DNA from 4 places in the Aciduricibacillus chroicocephali genome. Region 2 is predicted to be linked to each of the others. Evidence: riboswitches for the same ligand, from Rfam matches in the RefSeq annotation. Region 2 holds a riboswitch; each other region holds the start of a gene.
The links. Region 2 has a riboswitch for thiamine pyrophosphate ahead of QR721_RS12720 (thiamine phosphate synthase). Riboswitches for the same ligand answer to the same signal wherever they lie in the genome.

Region 1 (6,100 bases), 600 kb from region 2:
TAGATTGTTTGATAGATGATTAATCCATCTTGAATTTGTCGACTTCTTTGATCAATTCGTCGGCAATTTTTGAAAGGTTGCTTGCTCCGTCTGTCATGTCTTCAACAACAGCAGTTTGTTCTTCTGTTGTCGCGGCAACTTCCTGTGCATTAGCAGTCAGTTTGTCATACAAGTCGGCAACTTCTTGGATGGAACCGAGAAGTCCGGACGTGATTTGTTCAACCTCTAAAGAAATCTCTGCCGTGTGGCGGGATTCTTCAGAAACTTGTTCAACCGCTTCAAGAATGCCATTAAATGCAGTGCCCGCTTCATTCGTCAATGTATTGCCTTCTTGAACAGCTTCATAGCCATCGTTCATACTGTCCATAGCCTTGGAAATCTCATTTTTGATTTCAGCAATAAGGTCATTGATCTGCTTGGCAGCTGTGCTCGATTCGATTGCAAGTTTGCGTACTTCATCAGCAACAACAGCAAAACCTTTACCGGATTCACCAGCTCTTGCAGATTCGATTGCTGCGTTTAGAGCAAGCAAGTTCGTCTGCTCGGCAATTGACGTAATAAATGAAGAAATCGTTTCGATTTGAGTTGATTTATCATTCAGCTGGATAACGATATTTTTTGAGCCCTTTGTATGGGTGTCTATTTTGACCATATTTTCCGCGGAATGGGCGATAGCTTCTGATCCGCTATTCGAAATTTCTACTGTATGGCCAACTAGATTGTTTACTTTCTGGATATTATCACTAACATGTTTGACTTCATTTGTAATCTGATGAATATCTTCAATCGCATTGTTAACAAGCCTTGATTGTTTCTCAGTTTCATTGGATACATCCTGAATGGATCCCGAAATCTGACCTGCTGCTTGTCTTGTTTCTTCAGCACTTGCCTGGAATTGTTCAGACATGGCTGCCAATTGGTCTGCGGAATGAACGACCTTTGAAAAAGCGGAACGGACTTCTGAAAGCATATGATCATACTTCTCAGCAAGATTGCCAAAATCGTCATTACGTTCCTTGAGTTGTGTTAAATGTTCATTATCCGTAAATTCAAGTCTCGAAGTCCGATCAATTACTTCACCAAATGCCTCAACTGGCTTGGAGATTCTGCGGCTAATTATAATGGATAATACAATTGATAAAATGACTGAAACGATGACGATAATAATGGAATAAATGTTTTTCTTCATAAGAAGGCCTTTGAAATAGGACTCATCATACTTGATAACAAGCAGGCGTGATTGTTTATAAAGTGTGTCGCCGTTTTCATCCTTTTTCAAAGCAGGTATGTAATGGTATTTAAATTCTTTTCCATTTTCTTTTGCTTCTTTTTCGATCGAATTTCCACTCTTGATTGCCTCGGCACCAATCTTGGCTGACTTTTTGCTAATCTTGATGGATTCACCTTTATTGTTCTGATCTGTGATTGACTGTTCTGGCATTTTATCAGCTTGGACTGTATAAATGTCGATATTGTCCACGTAATCATGTGCCTTTTCCAGATTGGAAGCAAGTTGTGTCATGTCCAGATCTTTAATGAGACTGTCGAATTGTTCAGATGTGGCACCTAATTCAATTAAATACTTCTTATCAGGTGTCGCCATATAGCTGAATTTATTCGCTTGCTTTGTCGCTTCGGAGATTTCCATTCGATCTGTTTCGAATTTGCCGCTGTTCAAACGGCCCATGAGCAAATCGGTAATCCCGAATTCCTTAAAGTCGAGACCAAGGTCAGCTTTGCGGGATGAGTGGGTAATGACAAGATCCTTATTCAAGACGAAAATATCAAACCCATCGAATTGCTTCTTATAATCAGCAAGATTCCATGAATCGATATTCGGGTTCTTTTTGTATTTGTTTATAAGGACCTTCGTGTATTGTTCCATCTTCTCGCCAAGCGACTTTTCAATAATGCTATAAGCAGCATCCGAACTGTTAATGGCATTGAGTATATTCTCCTCTACCAGCTGTTCGGTCTCTTCATTCTTCTGGACAAGATCCTTGCGAGCGTTCCAGTAATTGAACAGCATGATCAGGATGACTAGCACAGAAATCGATATGCCCAGCATGAAAACGAGATTGCGCTGAAAAGTATTTCTCTGGCGCATGTTAGTATAGACCTCCTTATTTTTTGATAAATGGTATATATAACCTATATTAGTATCCGTCCAATTACATATAAAATCAAGATGTTTTGTTGAAATTTGTCATTTTTTTGTCAAACTGAATGCATAAAACGTTAAAATAAATCAATATGACTATAGAAAAAGATTAAGAATTCGAAAATTGCGAATCAGGGGGAAAAAGAGTTAAAATGTAGTATAGTTAATTTGAACAAATTACATAATACCTTTCAGGAGGGGAAAAGTTCATGCGTAATGAAGAAATGCTGTTGATCCCAGGCCCAACGCCTGTTGTCGACTCTATCTACGATGCAATGTCTCAGGAAACATGGAGCCATACAGATCCGCGTTTCGCAAAAATCTACAAAGATTCAGTTGCGAAAACACGTGAAATGTTCAATAACACAGAGGGCGAAGTAATCGTCTTTGCTGCTTCCGGAACACTAGGGATGGAAATGGCACTTGCGAATACAGTCAAGCCTGGTGAGAGAATTCTAATCATCAGCCAAGGCTTCTTCGGTGACAGATTCAAGGATGTTGCCGCAGCTTATGGCATTCCTTTTGACGTTGTTGAAGCAGAATGGGGCCATCAGGTTGACCCGAACATGGTTGCAGCACGTCTTGCAAACAACACGTACAGAGCTGTTACTGTAACTCACGCTGATACATCTACTGGTGTTGCAGCTGATCTTGATGTTCTTGTTCCTATGATCAAGCAGCATGGCGCGCTTGCAATCGTTGATGGCGTTTGCGCGACTGCGGCAATGGAAGAAGACATGGGCAAAGCATATTGCAACAACCCTGAATGGACACTTGATGTAGTTCTTACAGGATCCCAGAAGGCTATCGGTGTACCACCAGGTCTTGCGATTGTATCATTCAGCAAAACAGCTCTAGCAGCTCGTGATGCAATGGAACGCGTTCCTGGTTATTACATTGATATCAAACGCTGGATTCCGATCATGCATGACCCTACTAAATATTTCGCAACACCTGCAGTAAACCTTGTCTATGCTTATAACGAAGGCATGCGTCTTGTTCTTGAAGAAGGACTTGAGCAGCGTTACCGTCGTCATCGTCAATTCCGTGAAGGTGTACAAGCTGCACTTGCGGTATACGGCATGAAGGCACTAGCAGTTGAAGGTGCTGCTGCTGATACGCTTACTTGCGCACTTTATCCTGAAGGTGTCAATGATGCAGAATTCCGTCAGAAGCTTGCTGACAAGAAAGTTGTCGTTTCCGGTGCACTTGCACATTTGAGCGGCAAGGCTTTCCGTATCGGGCATATGGGTAATACAACAAAAGAAATGCTTGCTGAAGCAATCCGCCTCATTGGTGAAACTTTGAAGGAAATGGGCTTCGAAGCAGATATCGATGCTGCTGTTAAAGTATTCAACAGCAAATTCTAATTTTTGTAAGCTCCGGACATACTCCGGGGCTTTTTTACTTGCTGAAGTTGACTTGCTTTATTTCTTAAATCATGACATACTGTCATTAAGTATGCTGAAAATTCAATAATTTTATCACCACTAGGGGTGCTCAATTGCGAGCTGAGAGAGGCGTGGCCTTGACCCTTGAACTTGATCTAGTTCGAACTAGCGTAAGGAAGCGGTGAAGAAGATCTCTGCATGGTCATGACCAGCAGTGTATATTCTGTATGTGTGTCTAAAAAGCACCGCTTCCCGTATTACTGGAAGCGGTGCTTTTTTATGTTAGACGGATTGATCACTTGAAGAAAGGGTGTGAAAGGAAATGAGTGAAAAGGCTTTAGAGTTTGAAAATGTCAGTTTCAGTTATGGAAATAAAGAGATATTGAAAGGGGTTGATCTATCGATTAAAAAGGGTGAGTTCGTAAGTCTGATTGGTGCGAGTGGTTCGGGCAAGTCAACTATTTTCAGATTAATTACAGGTTTGGAAAAGGTGGATTCCGGTGTAATCCAACTAAACGGAGAAATGAGGGAGAATCGGCATGGAAAAGTAGGTTATATGCCACAACGGGACCTCCTTATGCCATGGCGGACAGTATATGAGAATGTAAGGCTGCCCCTGGAGTTGAATAGAACAGAAATTCATAGCGATGAAATTACAGAAATGCTTGATGCATTTGGACTTGACGGCTATGCGAAGAAATATCCGGGTGAACTTTCTGGTGGTATGCGTCAGCGTGTATCCTTTTTAAGAGCAACGCTTGCTGGGTCTGAATTACTGTTGCTTGATGAGCCTTTTTCCGCTCTTGATGCACTTACAAAACTTTTCATGCAGGAATGGCTTTTGGAGCGCTGGGAGCGTGATAAGAAGACTGTTTTGTTCATCACTCATGATATAAGTGAAGCAGTATTTCTATCAGACCGGATTCTTGTGCTGGAAGAGACGCCGGCTAAAATGCTTACAGAGATTGAGGTACCGCTCGATCGGCCGCGAAGGCGCAAAGATGAAGATCTACCGGCTGTTCTGCATTTGAAAGAATCGCTCATTGAACGGTTCAGAAAGCAGGCTCTAAAATGAGACGGATTGCACCGGTAATATTTATTATCATCCTCCTGATCATCTGGGAAATCGTTGCCCGTTCGATTGACATGCAATTCATTTTGCCAACACCGACAGGCATAGTCAATAAGATTTGGGAGCTAAAAGATGTGCTGCTCCTGGAACATTTGCCGGCTACAATGCTTGTCGTTTTCATCGGCCTTATGATTTCGATTGTACTTGGTATTCTATTAGCGATTCTAATGACAGTAAGCCAAATGATAGAGCAGGCACTTTATCCTGTTTTGGTCGCAACCCAGACGATACCAATTATAGCCATTGCCCCAGTCTTTGTGCTTTGGTTCGGCTATACAATCTGGAGCAGAGTACTTGTGACTGTGCTGATCACCTTTTTCCCAATTGTCATTTCTTCATTTGATGGGATTCGTGCAACAAGTAGAGAATTGACAGAACTGATGCATACAATGGGAGCTAATCGGCGAGACATCTTTTTCAAATTACAAGTTCCTGCCTCACTGCCCAGCTTCTTTTCCGGATTAAAAGTTGCTGTTCCAATGGCAGTTATCGGAGCGGCAATCGGTGAATGGCTCGGTGCACAGGAAGGACTCGGATACTTCAGCAGAAGAATGATGACACAGTTTGATGGAGCAGGGGTCTTTGCACCAATCATCGTATTGTCACTCGCAGGCCTGTTGCTATTTGCAATTGTTTTGGTACTTGAAAGTTACATATTGAAATGGAGGAAATACGAATGAAAAAATTGTTGATATCGTTTATTGCTATTTTTACATTATTATTGATTGCTGGATGTGGTGCGAAAGATGAAACTGAAAAAGATCATGCAAGAGGGAAATCAGATGAGCGTTTGAAAAAGATTACCGTCATGCTGGATTGGTATCCCAATGCTGTACATAGCTATTTGTATGCAGCCAAAGAGAAAGGTTATTTCAAAGATGAAGGACTTGATGTAGAATTTGAATTTCCTGCGAATCCGACAGACCCGCTCAGTCTCGCGGCTTCTGGGAAAGTGACGATGGGAATGTATTATCAGCCGGATGTCATCATGGCCCGTGCCAATGAAGACATTCCAGTAAAAGCAGTTGCAGCTGTTGTTCGTTCACCACTTAACCGCCTCGTATATGAGACTAAAACAAAAATCAAGTCACCAAAAGATCTGGAAGGAAAAAATGTTGGCTATTCTGGTATTCCTGTAGCAGAAAAAATGATTGAAACGATGGTCAAAAAAGACGGAGGGGATCCGGCTAAAGTTAAAATGACGGATGTTGGTTTTGATTTAATGCCGGCACTTGTTTCTGGAAAGACAGATGCTGTAACAGGAATGTATGTGAACCATGAGGTACCGATTCTCGAAAGTGAAAAGCATGATGTAGGTGTATTGAATCCAGAAGATTACGGCGTACCATCCTATTATGAACTTGTTGCAGTAACAAGTGATGCGACCCTAAAGAAAGAGAAAAAGCAAATTGAAGC
Region 2 (6,100 bases):
AGATTTTCCCTATCCCTAGCAAGTATTATCCAACTATTGCTTCTGTGCTTGGCTTTGCTATATCGATCTTCATTAGTCACCGTGGGCATATTTGGGCAGGCATTTTCATGGGTGGGTTTTATAGTACGGCGGCTGTCGGCACCTATGCTTCCTTAAAAACAACAATTATCGCTATTAAAAAGAAACAAGCGAAAAAGCGTCGTACCGCAACATAAGAAAAGGCTGTCTCCCGAGAAGGAAACAGCCTTTTCTTATAAACTTATATGGTCGGTCGGACTGCTTGCTGTTGCACCATGCTGCTTCTGTATTCTGCCTGCTTCATAACCTAGACGGCCAGCTTCAATGGCGAGCTGCATGGCCTTTGCCATTTTCACCGGATTTCCCGCTGCGGAAACAGCCGTGTTCAGAAGCACTGCGTCAGCACCGAGTTCCATAGCATAGGCTGCATCTGCTGGAGAACCAATACCTGCATCAACAATAATCGGCACATTCGCCTGATTGATAATATGCTCAAGGTTGACCGGATTCACAATGCCAAGACCTGAACCAATCGGTGCTGCTCCAGGCATGACGGCATGGGCTCCGGCTTCTTCAAGTAAGCGGGCAAGGACAACATCATCAGAAGTGTACGGCAAAACGGTGAAACCTTCTTTCACCAGTTCTTCCGTTGCTTTTAGTGTCTCGACAGGATTGGGCAACAGTGTATGCGGGCAGCCGATGATTTCGACCTTGATCATATCGCAAATTCCTGAAGCACGTGCAAGCTTGGCAATTCTAATTGCTTCCTCAGCAGTCTTTGCACCTGAAGTGTTCGGCAGCAAGCTCACTTTTTCCAAATCAAGTCCTTCAAGAAAGTTCTGTTCATCCGGATTGTTAATATCAAGTCTCCGAACTGCAAATGTAAGGATTTCTGATTCAGATACTTCGACTGCTTCCCGCTGAATCTCCGAGGTTGCATATTTCCCCGTTCCAAGCAACAGCCTGGAGTTGAATTCTTTTCCGTTAATCTGAAGCATCTCAACCGCCTCCTACAAATTGCACCATCTCTATTTTATCCCCATCTGCCAGTCTCGCTGAGGCATGGGCAGACTTTACAAGGATATTCCCATTGTGCTCTACGATCATATGAGGATTGGATATGTCCAAGTGAACTGCCAGCTGTTCTATTGTCGCTATATGTTTCGGTACTTCGACTTGATTTCCGTTAATAATCAATGTCAAATCAGTTGCCCCCTCTTTTCCAAATGATTTCGATATGAAATCGCAGCCTGAACTGGTTTTTCTGCTCCCATGATGCCTGAAAGTACGGCTATCCCTGATGCACCACATTCGATTACTCGTTGAACATTTTCCAGCTTAATTCCACCAATCGCAATGACCGGTACTGTAACAGCTTGGCAGACACTTTCCAACTGCTCCAGTCCCCGCGGTTTAAGCCCCGGCTTGGATTCTGTCTCAAAAACATGTCCAAAAATCAGCCGGTCCGCTCCGAGTGCTTCCGCCTCTCTAGCTGCTTTAACAGAATGGACAGAGCAGCCGATTACAAGCTGTTTGCAGCGGGCTTGGATGTCAGGGAGCAACGTCATCTTATGCTCAGGAAGATGGATACCTCCAGCGTATTCACATATTTCATCAGATGGCGTACCATTGTACACGAGTTTACTCTGTGATATGCCGGATTCGCGAAGTCGCAAAATTATCTCCGCTGCCATATAGGAGGACCAATTCCTTTCCCTTATATGAATCCAATCAACTTGGGGAGCTACTGCTATAGCTATGCTTTCCAGTTTTTCTGGACATTGTTTTCCCGTTGAGATCGTATGCAGTTCGAGCATAATCTGACCTCCCATCCACAAATATTAAAAAGCCACTACCCGGGGCTAACCTCGGATAGTGGCTCAAAGAAGTGCAGAAGGCAGAGTTGCCCAGCACATAGTTCTCATCATTGCACCACTTTCCTCCGCTGGCATCATCCAGTTCAGGTTCAAAGAGTTCCAGAACAATTCGTCCCGGTCTCAGCCTTTTCAGGCACCCCTAGTGATTTCATTCAATTTATTATGTAGTTCTCAGCTTCATTATATCATACTTTTCTGAAAACAACATTTTAAACAGCGTGTTCTTGCTCGATCATTCTCACAATTTCTTCTGGAGGAACCGGACGGCTATACAAATATCCTTGGCCATAACGGCATCCGTATGCTGTAAGCTCTTCAGCAATATGCTGTTCCTCAATCCCCTCGGCAATGAGTTCTACACCTAGATTCTCACCAAGCTGGATGATTGTCTTTACAATCGGGCGAAGCTTGGGATTAGTATCCATGAAACGGACAAAAGCCTGATCAATCTTCAAGTGGTCAATCGGCATTGCGCCAAGAACGCTAAGTGATGAATAGCCTGTACCAAAATCATCAATGGATATCTTGACTCCGAGCTCTTTCAAGTCATTGAATATTCTTTTAGACTCATCCAAGTTCTGCATAAGTGACTCAGTCACTTCAATTTCCAAGGCTTCAGGACTGAGTCCATTCTTCTTTAATTCTGAAGCGACAAACCCGGGAAACTTCAGCCTTTTCATCTGGATTGGTGAAACATTGATTGCCATGACTAAATGGTGTCCTTGATCCTGCCATTCACGAAGCTGTTTACATGCTGTTTTGACAACCCATCTGCCAAGCGAGATGATTTCCCCAGTTTCCTCAGCAATCGGGATAAATTCATAAGGTGAGATCAGCCCCAATTCTGGATGCACCCATCTCGCAAGCGCTTCCACCCCAATAATTCTTCCACTCTCCAGTTCAACCTGTGGCTGGTAATGAAGGACAAACTCATTTCTTTCCGCCGCTCTTCTTAATCCGTTCTCTAGCTTCAATTTGCGTGCAGAAGCTGCAGCAAGTTCAGGATCAAATAGCTGATATTGGTCCCCTCCATTTGCCTTCGCAGCCGAAAGAGCCTGGTCTGCCTGTCTGAGCAGAGTTTCAGAATCATCGCTTTGATCCGGGAACAAGGACACCCCAGCGCTTACAGTAACAAAAATTTCTTCTTCATCAATGTTGTAGGATTCCTTAAAAATATCCATGAATGGTTTCTTATGCATCGTTGCATCTGGTATGTCGTCTATTTCCGCCAAAACAACAAATTCATCTGTCATATGTCTGTACACTTGATAATTATCAGGAAGTCTTTCCTTCAGTCGTTCAGCTGCACAGCATAGCACTTTATCTCCAATTGCATGCCCCATTATGTCATTAATCTGTTGAAATCGATCAAGATCAAACAATATGACAGCTAGCTTCTTCGGAGAGCCGAGACGCGTCATTTTTGTAATGCGTTCTTGTATATCTATATGCATTTTTCGTCGGTTAGGCAAGCCCGTCAGCTGGTCGTAATATGCTAAATGGGTCAGCTCATTATTTTTTTCCATGAGCTCATCGTTAATTTCACGCCTTTGGATGACGAGTCGCTCCATTTCTTCCACATACGTATCCATCTTTTTCAGTAGCCACCACATGAAAGGAATGCCCACGATGAGCATGATTGAAGTGTCCAATATTTCATACCAAATATCACTATCAAAATTGAATTGGAAAACTGCCATTACAATCTCTTCCAGAATATTCGGCACAACAATGACCCCTATGATGAAGGAAGTCAATTGGCCTAGTATGTTGTTATAAAACCATTTCATCCCCTTGTCCTCCGCTATGCTGTATTTTTTTATTCTCTAACCTATATATCGGTAAGACTGTTGTTCGATATTATGGCAAAAAAAGAGTTTGTACGACATTATTCTTCATATCGTACAAACTCATCATATTATTATTTCCCAATATTGGCAATCGGAAATTCCATTTGGCTCTTGGCTTTTTTACCAGCAAACACTTCTTTTTTTGTAAGTCTTTTTACATGTATACGGAACGCCGCCATGACGAGAAGGTGGATTTTCGCCTGGGTATAATGATAGAAGAACCACGGTAAAGAGGGAAGATAGTCATGTATAGCGACAATTGCCTCTTCTTTACCCGGAATACGCCGGAATTCCAAACGGCCTTTCTTGTTCTCGCTTTCTTTGGCCAGCAGTCCACCGGTAATATAATAAAGCGCGCGATCCTCTGTACTATCCACTTTCGAATAGGTCATTTCTAAGAGAGGTTTTTTGAATAAAGCAAAGGAAACAGTACAGCGTCCTTCATCATCAATATGAGTACTGAGCAGCGGGGCTCCTACACGGCCAATCCACTGGACATAGTAACGGGAAATCCAGAGCGCATCACACCCATGTGGCATGACAATACGCTGAACTGAACGAACATCATCAGGAGAATTTGGCAATTCAAGACGTGGTTTCTTACCGTTCTTACCACCTTTCTCAGCATCGAGTGCTTTCTTTGCCGCCTCACGGAAAGTTTGCTTGCCGATACTGATTCCTTCTATATTATATTTTCCCCCAACTATCATATTGTGTGGCAGACTCTCGATAAGCGGGTAAACCATAATCTTCGGCGCACCTGTAATGAGTGTAACCCACAAGCGCGAGAGCTTAGGCGTCATGACAGGAAGGTCGAACATCTTCGGATTCCGGCCCAGCAGCTCAGCAGTCTGTTTCATCATGTCACGATAAGCCATGACCTCAGGCCCGCCTACTTCAATGATTCTTCCCGTCAAATCCTCCTGTCTGATCGCCTCATCAAGTGCTTGAATAACATCCGGCAGCGCAGTCGGCTGGGCGGGTGTCTGTGCCCATTTTGGCAGAAGCATGACCGGGAGACGTTTTACAAGCTTGGACAAAATCGGGAAGGAAGATCCTTTTGGACCAACAATTAGGCCTGAGCGAATTGCAGTCACCGGCGTCCCATATGAACCAAGTATCTCTTCCACTTCCAGCCTGCTCTCTAAATGGCGCGACAGCTTTTCATGTTCAGGTATGATTCCTGTCAAATAGATGATTTTCTTCACACCATTTTCCTTCGCCGCTCTCGCAAAGTTATCAGCGAGAATTACATCCATGTCCTGAAAAGAACCTTGAGTAAGCTTCGCCGACGGCATCATCTAATGAACTAGATAAACGGCGATATCCGCTCCTCTCAGTCCAGCCTTTGTCTCGGGAAGGGAGAACAAATCACAGGCACGCCATTGCACATGCTCCTTATTCTTGAAGCGCCCGCCGCTCCTCGAGAGCGCAATAACATCAGCATACTCTTGTATTTTCTCGAGAAGATTGCTCCCAATGTATCCGCTCGCTCCAGACAGTGCGACAACAGGTCTACGATTTTCTTCCATATAAGCGCCTCTTTTCTTTTTATTTTGAGGTTCCCTAACCGAGATGTTCTTTAACCTTCATCGTTAATGCTAGAGGAATCCGAGTGCAGTGAACTTGTCTTTTGCGAGTTCGGGCTGCCTATGTGCAAGTGACAATCGTTTTTTTGTGAGTAATTGCCTTTCTTGTGCAGGCACGCAGTTTTGACTTAAAAAAGCGCAGGCAATCAGAGCCTGCGCTTTTCTTGGAACTACTCTTTTTTAAAGTTTTTGCGGTTCTTCAGCTTTTTGAACTGTTCAATAATATAATCGAAGCTAATTGGAATGTTGTTTTCAAAAGCGTGCTTCACACCATAACCGAGTGCAAGAGTGAGTGAAGACGCCACTATACCTCCTGCAATTGACCCTGCTCCAGGAACAAGCTTTATTATTTGTCGGTAAACGGTCTGTCCGATTGTCCGAGTTGTCGTAACGATGATGAGCTCTTTCGCAGTATCCTTGGACATTGGCTTATCATATAAAGCAGCCAGCTTTAGAATGAGTCCAACTTGCAGCGCCGTGAGTGGAATCATATCCGAACCTGGAATTGGCAATGCACCAATACCTCCGGCTGACACGCCCGCTCCCGCTATCCAGCGATTCGCAGTCTGCGATTTATCTTTCATGCTTTTCGCGAAAAGGAGGTCCTTGCCTCTTTTTTTTAAAATGGAAAGAATACTCGCTTTGAGTTTGTCCATGTTTTCCCCTGTGCGTGAGGAAATCGGCAATACTTCATATTTGCTGCCAGTCTGTTCCTTAATAAACTGGACAAGACTATCAATCCCTTCTGCAGCATCAATCTTGTTCA
Region 3 (6,100 bases), 1.2 Mb from region 2:
AGCCTTTTTATAACTCTCTTCAGAATCGAATCCTTTTTGCTCAAGAGAAACCGCAAATTGTAATTCAGCTTGTTTAAATCTTTTTTCAGCTTCCTCTTTATTAGCGAGAGCATTCCTTTTTTCAACTACCTGGCCTGCAAGCTCGGATTTAGCTTTTTCAGAATCTTGCATTGCTTTTTCGTAGGTTTGCTTCATATGGGAATACTTCTGCTCAACTTTAGAAAGCTCCTGTTCCAGCTTGCCATGATCGCGGAGGTTTTCAGGAATTCGTGTCAACTTATCTTCATATACACGGAGAGAAGATTCATAAACTGATTTAAACTTGTAAAACTCGCTTTCCAAATGAGCACACTGTTCTGTATGTTTTCGGCTTTCTAGTACCGTATGTTCATGTTTCTTTCTCTCTTCTAAAAGTTTCGTTCTTTGTTTTTCAAGTTTTGTAATTTCTAAGGAAAGCTGCTTTCCTTCTGTTACAGTCTCGTTATACGTATCCCTTGCTTTTGTGCAGTCAATACCTCTTTGTTCGAGTAAAACACCCAACCGTTTCTTCTCAGAGTTCGTGTTGTTTAAAGTCGCTTCTGCAGAACGAAAAGCATTTTCTTTCTGCTCTAACAAAAGTTTTTCTCTATTAAGTACGTCACGGCTGATTGCTGTTTCCGTTGAGACTGCTTTTTGAGGATGTTCAATACTGCCGCATACCGGGCAAGATTCCCCCTCATGTAAATGTTCTGCAAGCAAGGAAGCTTGACCATTAAGCCATTCATTTTCAACTTTTTTATAGCTTTTATAGAACTCTTTATACTCAATTTCTTCCCTCTGTACCAACTTCAAACTTTCTTCATACTTTTGTTGCAACGTCAAGTAATCAGAGAGCAGTTTACATATTTCACGCAGGTCGTTGCGCATTGCAATCTTTTCAGGAAGCTGATCGACTGCTTGTTCGAGTTCCTTAATGTATTTGTCAGCTTGAAGAAGCTGTTCATTTTTTGATATAAGTGCTTCTCTTTCTTTCTGCAAATTAAGTGAAGTCGCTTCTTGTTTTTTATGTGCCAGATCCCGTTCGTGGGCTGCAGCATTCAACTGTTCAAATATTGGCAGCAGATTTTGCAAATTAATTAATTCTTTTTGGCACTGCTGACGTTCATCTTCTTTGGCTATCTCATCTGTTAAACGTTTTTCAGCAACTTCCAGCCCTTCTTGCGCCTTCAGGAAACGATCATGTACTTGATTGGCAAAAGTTCTCTTATAATCAAGATCTTGCTGTAGCTGATTCCTTTGCTGTTCCTGCCACTCTATTTCTGCCGCTTTTCCAGCTTGTACAAGCCTCTCTTCAAGTTCTTTATATTGAGTTGATCGGGCTTCAAGTTCGGTGACTTCATTTTGTTTGCTCGCCATTTCATCGAATAATTTATTAACCTGTTCAGCTTCATAAAAAAGCTGCTGTTTCATTTCATGTTCTGTATAAACTTTTTCATACTCAAGCTTCTCTGTTTCGATCCGATCTTTATAGTACTCTATTTCCTGGCCAATACCTGCGCTAATATGCTCCATATGTTTATATTCTGCAGCGAGAGCAGCTGTCAAAGTTGAATCTTCTCTTTGTGGCAACGAAGTGGAAATGGAATGAATAAAATGTTCCTGATCCCGCTTCACCTGATCAAATGCCTTGTCTGTACGCTGCCTTTTTTCTTTGATAATTTCATTGAGATGATTGTATTTGGAAGTCTTGAATAATTGCCGTAAAATACTCTGCTTATTCTCTGCATCGGACGTGAGCAGCTTGCGAAATTCTCCTTGCGGCAGCATGACAATCTGTTTGAACTGTTTTTCTGTCAGTCCAATGATATCTTCAACTTTTTTATCGATCTCCGAAACTATTTGCCTGTCAACTGCAGGGATTTCTTTTTCATCTCTGATCTCAAAGAATTCATACCGCTCACCCGTTTTTGTTTTGTTCCCCAGCTTGACGTGGCCAGGCTGGCGCAGAATCCGATAAGTCCTGCCTCCAAGTTCAAAAAGGAGCTCTGCTGAAGTATGAACCTCATCATCGGCAAAGTCGCTTCGCATCAGGCGGCTTTCCCCTCTATCAGAACCGCTTGCACTTCCAAAAAGAGCAAAACAAATTCCATCAAATATAGTTGTTTTGCCCGCTCCTGTATTACCTGAGATAACATAAAGTCTGTTATCCCCAAGCTCTCGAAAATCAATTATTTCTGTATTTTTATACGGCCCGAATGCCGTCAGTTTCAATGTTAATGGTCTCATTTCGATTCAGCCCCCGCCTTGCGTACCATAACCGTTTCTCTTTCTTCATGAAGCCACTCATCGAGAATCTCTTTAAATAGATCCACAGTTCTGTCTGAAGGTTCATTTCCTTGCACTTCCTTATAAAAAGCTTCGAATCTCTCCATATCGGACATTTCGCTTCTTTTCTTAGCTGAGACCGTTTTGTCACCATTTGCCGAAGTGCTTAAATTGACTCTTTCAACATGCAAACAATTTGGATAGACAGAGCGAATCCTTTCCATTGGTGAAAGAATTGGCATTTCATCAAGCAGTCTGACAAAAACGTAGTCATCACAAATTGGTTGTTTCAGCAGATCATCCATTTTAGCTTCAACAATACGCAGATCACGGCGCGCTTCAAGCAATCTCTTTTCGACTTCTGTGTTTCCATCACCATCAATTTCAACAACGTAATAGCCTTTTTTATGTGTAGCTTCGGATGCTGAGTATTTAAGTATTGAGCCTGCATATCGAATTGTTTCATTTAATACATGATGTGCTTGGTGCAGGTGGCCGAGAGCCGTATAGTTGAAATCAACAAAATGGTGAGCACTTACATGCTCAGCTCCGCCTACAGAAAGGGGACGTTCTGAATCACTAGTATTTTCTTCCGGCTCTCCATGTGGCGTTACAAAAGCATGCCCTACGAAAACATTGCGCGCTTTATCTGACATGGAAGAATAAATCGTCTCACAGATCTTTTTCATTGCATCATCATGAGTACGAATTTCTTCATCTTCAAAGGCAGCTCTGACAACACTAGGATCACAATAAGGAACAAGATGAAAATGAACTTCACCGAATTCGTCCTTCATCACTACTGGCTCTCTCTCTTTTTGGAACTGACCGACGATATGGAAACCATTCTGCTCCATGATTGTACTGCCAAAATGGAGCCTGCTTGGACTGTCATGATTTCCTGCAACGGCAATAACAGGTATTTTCAAATCCAATACAATTTTGTCGAGCACTTCATTCAGAAGTTGCACAGCCTCTGTCGGAGGCACTGCCCTGTCATAGAGGTCACCAGCAATAATAATTGCATCAGGACGTTCATTTGCAGCATCCTCTACGAAACGATCCAATATGTAACGTTGGTCTTCTGTCATATAAAGACCCTGAACAAGTTTGCCAAGATGCCAATCTGCTGTATGAAAAAATTTCATTTGTATTACCTCTCTTTTTTATTAATAGCAAGGAAATTTAGATGAAGTGTTTGAAAGAATTATAATAGATCTAAGGAGGAAATTGCTGAGGATGAATCTATCATAGCAGATACACAAAATCGGAGCAAGCGTTCGTACTATTCTGATTATAGTTTGTTTTTGGTTCATGCCTATGTTATGCTATGGCTGATTAATGAATAAACTATCAAGCTACTAGGGGTGCCCACTATAAAGGCTGAGAGGATACATCCAACCCTTAAGAACCTGATCTGGCTCATACCAGCGGAGGGAAGTAGATGCGGATTTAATTCCGTTCAATTTCGCATACCCTCAAAAGCCGGTTTCAGCTGAAACCGGCTTTTTTATATGAATATGAAAGGATTTTGCCATTTGAAAAGAGTAAATGTAATGGCAGCCCTTGCTGCTCTTATCGCAATCGGTACACTCTGCTCTCAGTTTCTCTGGTTCCCTGCCGGCATTGCAAAAGCATATCCAGTCCAGCATGCAGTGAATGTCATCGCCGCCATCCTGTTCGGCCCCGGTCCTGCTGTTTTGGCAGCTTTCGTAATGGCCCTTGTACGCAATATGCTTGGAATTGGTTCTCTGCTCGCTTTTCCAGGAGGAATGATTGGCGCTTTATTCGCGGGTATCCTGTTCCGATTAAGCGGCCGTCCTTCTTTTGCAGCCATAGGAGAAATTATTGGAACAGGTATTGTTGCCTCATTAGTTGCTATTCCATTCGCGAAATTTTTTATGCATACATCTTTTGGTGTTTTTTTCTTCATGCCATCTTTTCTTATAAGCAGTATTTCTGGAGCGATAATCGGGCTCTTTCTTACTGTCAGACTTCGAAAAAATGTTTTTTCTACAAGTAGACTGACCCAATTCAAAAAGAGGTGAATTTGAATGAAAAACGTAAATTGTACATTAACAATTGCAGGTACTGACCCAACTGGCGGTGCTGGGATTCAAGCAGATTTAAAAACCTTTCAGGAATTAAGAACGTACGGCATGACCGTCATTACTTCTGTTTTGGCTCAGAATACAACTGGTGTACAAAAAGTACTCCACCAGCCAATTGATTTGATTGAAAGTCAGATTAACTCTGTTATCTCTGATATTCCTGTCGATGCTTTCAAAACAGGCATGATTGCCAACCTGGAAATGATGGAACTCCTTGAGAGGAAAATTCCTGAAATCGGTGTTCCCTATGTGATGGACCCTGTAATGGTCGCTACAAGCGGTGATTCATTGATCCATGAAGATGCACGTACTTTCCTCCGTGACAGACTTATGCCCTTCGCTAAAATTGTAACACCAAACATTCCAGAAGCAGAGAGTCTTATAGGCGTTGAAATAAAAACTCTTGATGATATGAAAGATGCAGCGGCAGCAATTGTAAGCCGTTATGGAGCACAATCAGCTCTCGTCAAAGGCGGGCACTTAAATGATCAGGCGGCAGATGTACTGTTTGATGGCAAAACAATGCACACTTTCACTTCCGAAAGAATCAACACGAAAAACACTCACGGTACAGGTTGCACCCTCTCTGCGGCGATAACAGCATATCTTGCAAAAGGCCTTTCACTATATGAGGCGGTAGAACTGTCGAAAAAATATATTACAGAAGCCATTCGTTATTCCTTTAATATCGGTAAAGGCAATGGGCCGACGAATCATTGGGCTCCTCGGATTGAAGGTTGAAGATCATGGAACAGAAAATACTCGATCAAGTACGAGCTCATACACCTCTAATTCATCATCTAACAAATCAAGTCGTAATGAATTTTAGTGCCAATGGCCTTCTCTCTTTTGGAGGCACGCCCATAATGGCGAAGTACATTGAATCTGCACCAGAAATCACAACAAAATCCAATGCTGTCCTGCTCAATATGGGTACGCTAACCCGTATAGACATAGAAACATATGTGAAGACAGGCCAAACTGCAAATGAATTAGGGATACCTGTAGTCTTTGATCCCGTTGGAATTGCTGGTTCAGTATTCAATAAAGAAGCAGGAAAAACAATACTAGATAATGTAAAAATGGATGTTATTAAAGGCAATGCCGGAGAGATGGCATATCTTGCCGATATTCCTTGGCAAACACGCGGAGTAGATGCTATTGGCAGTGGCGATGCGGAAAAAGTAGCACTTACTGTTGCCAAGAAATATGGAACAGCAGCAGTTGTAACTGGAGAGATCGACTATATTGCTGTGGGGAAAGATACTTTTAAGAACCGTACAGGCCACCCTCTTTTGGAAAAAATAACGGGCGGTGGTTGTCTGTTAGGTTCCATTATTGCAGCCTGCCTTACTGTTAAAGCAGATACAATTAAAAAAATTGGCACTGCTGTTGCTTTTTACGGTTTGGCAGCTCAACATGCTGCAAATCACCCTCAAGTGCATGGTCCCGGTACATTCCTTCCATATTTTATAGACGCACTTTCATATGATATTCTTGATATGAAGGAGGGATTCTCTAATGATATTTGACAGAAAACAGCTCCGCAAATATTTTGTCATGGGAAGCCAGAACTGTGTACGGGCACCAGGCATGTTACTAGAAGAAGCTGCCCGTTCAGGGATTACCGCATTTCAATTCCGCGAAAAAGGTCCTGGTTCAGTTTTTGGTGGTGACAAAATAAG
Region 4 (6,100 bases), 520 kb from region 2:
CCGAGAAACAAGCATCCTATGAGGTTCACAGTCAGTGTACTTACTGGGAAGAGGTAATTGTTCGTTTCGATTACCCCAATGGAATAGCGTGCTAGGGCACCAAAAAATCCGCCAATTGCCACAATGATGTATTGCATTTTTACACCTCCTAAAGTAAATGTCTCCTGCAATTATTCAAGTTATGTATAGTATCTGTCAAATTAAAATAAAAGAAGAAACCCAGCACAGGCTGGGTTTCTCCCGGTATTGTTCAATTACTCGTTTTCTAAATTATGTTTATCTGTTGTCTGTTCCGATGCTGGAAGAGTTTCAGCTGACTGTGAATCGTTTTGTTCAGATGTTATGCTTTTATCTGATTCATTTTCTTCACTTACGCTTTTACTGGAAGCTACTCCTGAATTGCTGACAGTGTCTCCGGAGTTTTCTTCCGTAGACTTTTCTTCATCAGTGTCAGATGTAATTACTTGAGAATCTGTATCTTCCTTGTTTGTTCCTGCTGCAGACGTCACAGTAGCCTCATTTTGTGCATTTTGATCTTCCAAGTCACCAGGTGTTTGCTTAGTTACATCTGAAGTTTTGCTTGTCTTTTCAGTTGGTGCTGGGGCTGTGTTTAGCTTGGAGCTTTGAGGAGCCGAAATTTGTTTCTGTTCTGCAGAGACTTTTTTCTGACTCTCTTTCACAGCAGACTTCTTAACAGTAGTCCTTTTTGCAGTCGTTTTATCGCCTGCGGAAGGATTCTTATAAAGTGCCATGATTTCTTTTTCTGTCATTGGCTTCTTGCTCCATTTGGAAAGAAGCTTTTCCGCCTCATTGAATGGCATACTGTATCCAATTGAGTTCTCTGTCAGACTGTGAAGAGAATTGATGCCGATGATTTTCTTTTGTTTTATCGAGATAAGTGGCCCACCGCTGAAACCTGGCGGCGTCGCTGCACTTGTTACATACATTTTCGGATAGAAATACGGGTCATTATCACTCGTTTTCATATTAAGATCCGTCTCGATGATTTTTCCTTTTGTCGTTTTGACAGAGAGTTGATTGGCGATTGCAGCGACTTGCGTATCGACACCATATTTCTTCGTATCGATAGGGAAGGGCTTCATTCCCAATAGTTGCGGCACATACACGAGAGCAACATCAGGTTTGTAGGCAAAACCAATGACAGTACCCTTATATTTTTTGCCGTTTTCCGCCAAAACGCTTACTGTTTTGGCACCTTCTACAACATGACCATTCGTGACGAGCATTCCTTTATTGTTATAAAGGAATGTTGAACCTTGCAAGATGGTGTACTCGTCTGCAGAAGTGTCTTGCACATTGTAGATGGTGAACAAAGATTTACGTGCACGGGTAATCATCTCGGCAAATGTTTCCGTTTTAGTTGCTGATTGAGTAGTCTTATTAGGACTTGCTGTACTCTTGTTTACTGTTGAATTTTTAGATTGATTGCTAGGTTTCGATTGAACATCGGGCTTCGGTTGAGCAACAACTGCTTTCTTCTGGTGCTGTCCGGCCTCTGGCTGTAATACAAGTTGCATTTGTCCATGTTTTACTTCGACGGTATTTTCCTCTGCGGTCCTAGGAGCAGTCTGTCCTTTACTTGCTACAGTGGAAACATCCGCTCTTGAAGAAGATTTGTGTGGATCGTTTGCAGTTTGTTCCTTTCCTACCGCAGCGGAAACATTTGCAGTGGATTGGGATACAGATTTAGAGTGTACAGATGAATTATTGCCTGTCCGATCATGCGGAGCGGCTATGGACTGATCTTTATCCTTCGCTGCAACAGGCTGCTTCAATTGCTGCAGTCTATCGGTTTTCTGCTCTCCCTGTGTATATTCAGATGAAGCAGAATGGAAAAGTTGAAAGGCGACCAATCCAATGACAAAAACTGCGGCAACGAGAAGGACAAGCGGTAATTTGGCAATCCCTTTCTCGCTGCTGAATGACTGGGGACTCTTTAGCTGATTTGGGAAACGCATATTTTCCCACCCTTCTTAGGAAATGGATCGCTTGTATTATAGCATCCATCACCAAGTTTGAAATAGAATCATTGCAATCTTCTACAAAATGTTACCAAAATGCAACACTTGACAAATAAATAAGGTTGCTAGGTTGCTTGCATCATTATTCCCTGAGCGATTACCCGATAAACCGATGATACAATGTTTTGGCCTTACTAATATCCTTTGTACCGTGGATAAGAGCACGGCCATCTTTGAACAGAACGATCCTGAATGAGTCAACGGTGAATGAGATGAGAAACGGATTGGCTTCATAAGGGATGCCAAGTCTCTCAATCTGTTCCTTAAAATTTTCAAGATTCGGAGGATGGTTGGTCCCAGGCCTGATCTGTACAGTATTGCGGCCGCAAAGAACAGCAGTCTTCGTTTGGTTTTCCCACTGTAAAAATGGATAGGAAGGATGGGAGCCGCAGGAAGGGCAGTCTTCTTTGCGTGCTTTGCTCACGCCGACCTGTGCATACTCATTATTCCATAAATCAAATGATATGAGTTTGCGGCGTAATGCATTCAAGTTGCCAGAAAGGATTTTCAAAGCTTCGGCGCTTTGATGAGCAACAGTCATTTGAACAGCTGGTGCGATGATGCCTGCTGTATCGCATGTTGCAGCACCTGCTGACGGTACAGTTTCCATAAGACAATGCAAACATGGTGTTTCACCAGGAATAATCGTCATGCTGATTCCATAGCTGGCCACGCAAGCTCCATAAATCCAAGGAATACCCTTCTTTTGAGAAATATCATTAATGATCATTCTCGTCTCAAAGTTGTCTGTTGCATCAATAATCAAATCAACGTTTTCGGTAAGGGAATCAATCGTTTCAGGATTCACATCCATGATATGCGCATGAATGGTAGCCGATGACCTAATTTTCAAAAGGCGTTCTTTCGCTGCGACGGTTTTGGGGGTTCGGTCAATGGCATTCTGCTCTGTAAACAGCTGCTGTCGTTGAAGATTGCTAAATTCGATATAATCCCGATCGACAATGGTCATTTCGCCAACTCCGGACCTCAGCAGGATTTCAGCATTCGACGTGCCAAGTGCACCAACTCCGATAATTAGGACATGTTTTCGAGCAATTTCCTCTTGTCCTGCTTTACCAATTGGAGAAAAAAGAATCTGCCGCGAATAACGGTCATTCGCTGCAGAATCAGAGTTTTTCATATTTGTTATTTTGTCTGCCATGCCGATTTCCACCTTTTGTATCTAGTTTGAAAGTATTCTATAAGTTGGCACAGGTCAATCAGGCATTAGCAAATTATAAAATTGCTTGATCATAACAGGCCGGTCGACGGCTTGCCAAGTGCTTGACTCTACTGCAATGCCAGAAGCGTAAGGAAGAACACTTTCAATATTGCGTGCTGTAATACCACCATAAGCAATAATTGGGAGGTTAACTGCTTCGTACAGCTCTTTGAGTTTTTCGAAACCTTGTTCATGTGCATCCAATGAAGCAACTTCCTCAAAAATTTTGCCGAACATTATATAGTCGGCACCTTCTGATTCAGCCAATTTTGCTTCATCAATAGTGTGAATCGTCTTCCCGACACGGATAGAAGGGAAGGCTTCTCTTACTTTACTAACAGGAAGGCTTCGATAATTGAGCTGTACACCGCCTGTGCCAGCAGCAATTGCTACATCAACACGATCATTGATATAGATCTTATTGCCAGGAATCCCTTTTTCAGTGAGGCGTTCAACCAAGGTGTACAATTTATGTGCCGACCATGCCTTGACCCTGAGATGGACAGCAGTGATAAAAGGATGAATTTCTTTCGTTGTTTCAATGAAGTCATGCTCATCAAATATAATATCAGATATAATATGAAGTTCTTTTTTCAGAAGCGTAGCACCTCCGGAATGCTGCCTGTTTACAAGATTCAAGTCTATCTTGTCGTTGCATAGTCGGCAGTAGCTGCAACCGGCCACATTTCCTTGTTTTCTGCCATTTCCCAGAACATGTACTCGAAGTAGCTTGTCTTGACAACGATATCCTCAAGGATTGCAAGGTCTGAATCAGATTTGCCTTCAGCCATTTTATCAATAAGATCAATACATTGCAGGGTAAGCTCTTTGAATTGCTGGGATGAATACATTTTAACCCATTTGCCGTAAAATTCATGTTCTGTTGCTCCTGGTATTGCAGCGAGCGATTCACCTATGAATTGATAGCTCCAAGCACAAGCGAGAACTGAAGCAGCTGCATTCTCAACACCACCTAGCTGGCTCTTGTTGAGCATATAGCTTGTATAAGATGTCATTGAAGCTGCCGGTTCAGTGTTTTCCAACTCTTCGTTTGAGATGCCGAGCTCAGCTGCATATTCTCGGTGCAGATCCATTTCTACTGTCAGTGTGCCATGCAGCAGATTTGCAAACGCTGTCATTGTTTCCAAATCATTTGCTTTTGCTGCACCAAGCGCAAAAATGCGTGAATATTCAATTAAATAAATGTAATCCTGTTTCATGTAGTGCTTGAATTTCTCTTTGTCGAGGGATCCATCACCGATTCCTTTAACAAAAGGGTGCTGAAGATAGGAACGCCATACAGGTTCAACTGTTTTCCAGAGCCGTTCGCTGAATTTCGCCATGAAAAAATCTCCGCCTTTTAATTATTTTAAAGAGTGTTATAGAATGCGTGACATGCATAATTGGCGAAAGCGGGAGATGAAGGGAGAAGAGTGGCAAAGACCAACAGCATTTGGAGGTGCCACGCTCTGACGCTTCATACGAAACGGTCATGATGCAGTTGAGATTTGGAGCCACTTTCCTACGCTAGTATGAACTAGATCAGGTTCAAAGGGTCAAGAACCAAGTTCTTTCTCAGCAAATAATGCTCCCCCAGTGCCTCGCATATACACGATTCTATTCAATTCCAGTAAACCATATCGGCAGTTGAAAGGCAAACAAGGGTACAGCATCATCTTTTAGGAAATGGCAGTAGTCTCATAGGATTATATATATTATACATGGTTCTTATTGTAAACCTGAACAAAAGCAAATCAAAAAAGCCAAGGTAAAATATTATGCTTCTTCTGTAATGGCAAACATGTCATCGAAGAGTTGTATAAGTGCATATCTCTGTAATAGGAGTGTTGAAATAGTAATTGCCTCGCTTAAACGTAAGAAAAAAGCGTTATGAGGGGTAGCGGGTTTCTGGTATATGTTGAGGAATGCCATAACGCACAGCCCCAAGCCCCTGTATGTTTTTTTAAAAGCTCAGTAAGCTGACGCGTTATGGTCAAAATATTTCATTGTAAGCTACGAATAAAGTATAACGTGTCCGTGCAGAACGATTAGAGACTGTGAATTGTTTTTTAAAGGAAAGCGGTGAAACACTCATTCAGGACATTCATAAAGCAAAATGATAGCTATAGAAGTATGTTACCCACTGAAGCTTGCTTCAAGGGATCTATAACATGTCCTTTTTCCAACTCATTCTGAGCTGCATATTCTTTAGTTGGTAGCAAAAGATCGCTTAAGGATATATCCAATGCAATAGTCAATTTGCAAAGGTTCAATATTGAAATATTCCGTTTGCCTGTTTCAATGTCGGAATAATAGGAGCGAGAAAATCCTGCCTTTGAAGCAAGCATTTCTTGTGTAAAGCCGCAAGACTTTCGAAAAGATTTCAATCGTTTGCCGATTTCATGAAGTACTTCCAATTCGTTCTCTTTGAACAAATCATTCATGGTGTCCACACCTTTCAGTACAGGATAGTGTAATGAAGATTTTGAAAATGAAATATAATAAGTGCTCAAATAAAAAAATAATATATTTTAATAATAAGGATAATTAACCAAAAATTCCACCTGTTTTAAGTTACTATCCCAATCTTTTTCCCTAAAATTTGTTAGGGTGTTAGTCGTTCAGCAAGTAAAGGTTGTCGTTATGCTTATATATTAATAATACATAGGTGGGACTGTTAGAAAAATGCTTGTTCCTAAGCACTTGTATCAATGTGAACAATATGGTCCGTTTACATCGATTAGGACAGATATGACTCCTGCCAGTCGAATAGTGGCAGAGGAATTCAGCATTCGATTATTTCCTGGGCAATATTCAACAAAATAAAGCTTTATCC

Region 1: linked by a shared signal. The riboswitch ahead of QR721_RS09905 (ABC transporter ATP-binding protein) and the one ahead of QR721_RS12720 (thiamine phosphate synthase) in region 2 are both predicted to bind thiamine pyrophosphate.
Region 3: linked by a shared signal. The riboswitch ahead of thiW (energy coupling factor transporter S component ThiW) and the one ahead of QR721_RS12720 (thiamine phosphate synthase) in region 2 are both predicted to bind thiamine pyrophosphate.
Region 4: linked by a shared signal. The riboswitch ahead of tenA (thiaminase II) and the one ahead of QR721_RS12720 (thiamine phosphate synthase) in region 2 are both predicted to bind thiamine pyrophosphate.

The regions. Positions count from the first base shown of each region.
Region 1 is NZ_CP129113.1:1,886,551-1,892,650, reverse strand. Features, by position in the region: gene QR721_RS09915 (methyl-accepting chemotaxis protein) at 20-2,107, opposite strand; gene QR721_RS09910 (pyridoxal-phosphate-dependent aminotransferase family protein) at 2,371-3,531, shown strand; TPP riboswitch at 3,644-3,746, shown strand; gene QR721_RS09905 (ABC transporter ATP-binding protein) at 3,875-4,627, shown strand; gene QR721_RS09900 (ABC transporter permease) at 4,624-5,364, shown strand; gene QR721_RS09895 (ABC transporter substrate-binding protein) at 5,361-6,100, shown strand, end outside.
Region 2 is NZ_CP129113.1:2,483,580-2,489,679, forward strand. Features, by position in the region: gene QR721_RS12705 (hypothetical protein) at 1-215, shown strand, start outside; gene QR721_RS12710 (thiazole synthase) at 252-1,016, opposite strand; gene thiS (sulfur carrier protein ThiS) at 1,018-1,221, opposite strand; gene QR721_RS12720 (thiamine phosphate synthase) at 1,218-1,835, opposite strand; TPP riboswitch at 1,939-2,046, opposite strand; gene QR721_RS12725 (putative bifunctional diguanylate cyclase/phosphodiesterase) at 2,105-3,685, opposite strand; gene QR721_RS12730 (Rossmann-fold NAD(P)-binding domain-containing protein) at 3,817-5,004, opposite strand; gene QR721_RS12735 (NAD-dependent epimerase/dehydratase family protein) at 5,047-5,277, opposite strand; gene QR721_RS12740 (GTPase) at 5,505-6,100, opposite strand, start outside.
Region 3 is NZ_CP129113.1:964,779-970,878, reverse strand. Features, by position in the region: gene QR721_RS05085 (AAA family ATPase) at 1-2,265, opposite strand, end outside; gene QR721_RS05080 (exonuclease SbcCD subunit D) at 2,262-3,452, opposite strand; TPP riboswitch at 3,658-3,760, shown strand; gene thiW (energy coupling factor transporter S component ThiW) at 3,843-4,352, shown strand; gene thiD (bifunctional hydroxymethylpyrimidine kinase/phosphomethylpyrimidine kinase) at 4,359-5,156, shown strand; gene thiM (hydroxyethylthiazole kinase) at 5,162-5,947, shown strand; gene thiE (thiamine phosphate synthase) at 5,937-6,100, shown strand, end outside.
Region 4 is NZ_CP129113.1:1,964,000-1,970,099, reverse strand. Features, by position in the region: gene crcB (fluoride efflux transporter CrcB) at 1-137, opposite strand, end outside; gene QR721_RS10275 (trypsin-like peptidase domain-containing protein) at 255-1,979, opposite strand; gene QR721_RS10270 (thiazole biosynthesis adenylyltransferase ThiF) at 2,140-3,204, opposite strand; gene QR721_RS10265 (thiamine phosphate synthase) at 3,259-3,903, opposite strand; gene tenA (thiaminase II) at 3,906-4,607, opposite strand; TPP riboswitch at 4,767-4,869, opposite strand; gene QR721_RS10255 (helix-turn-helix domain-containing protein) at 5,388-5,708, opposite strand.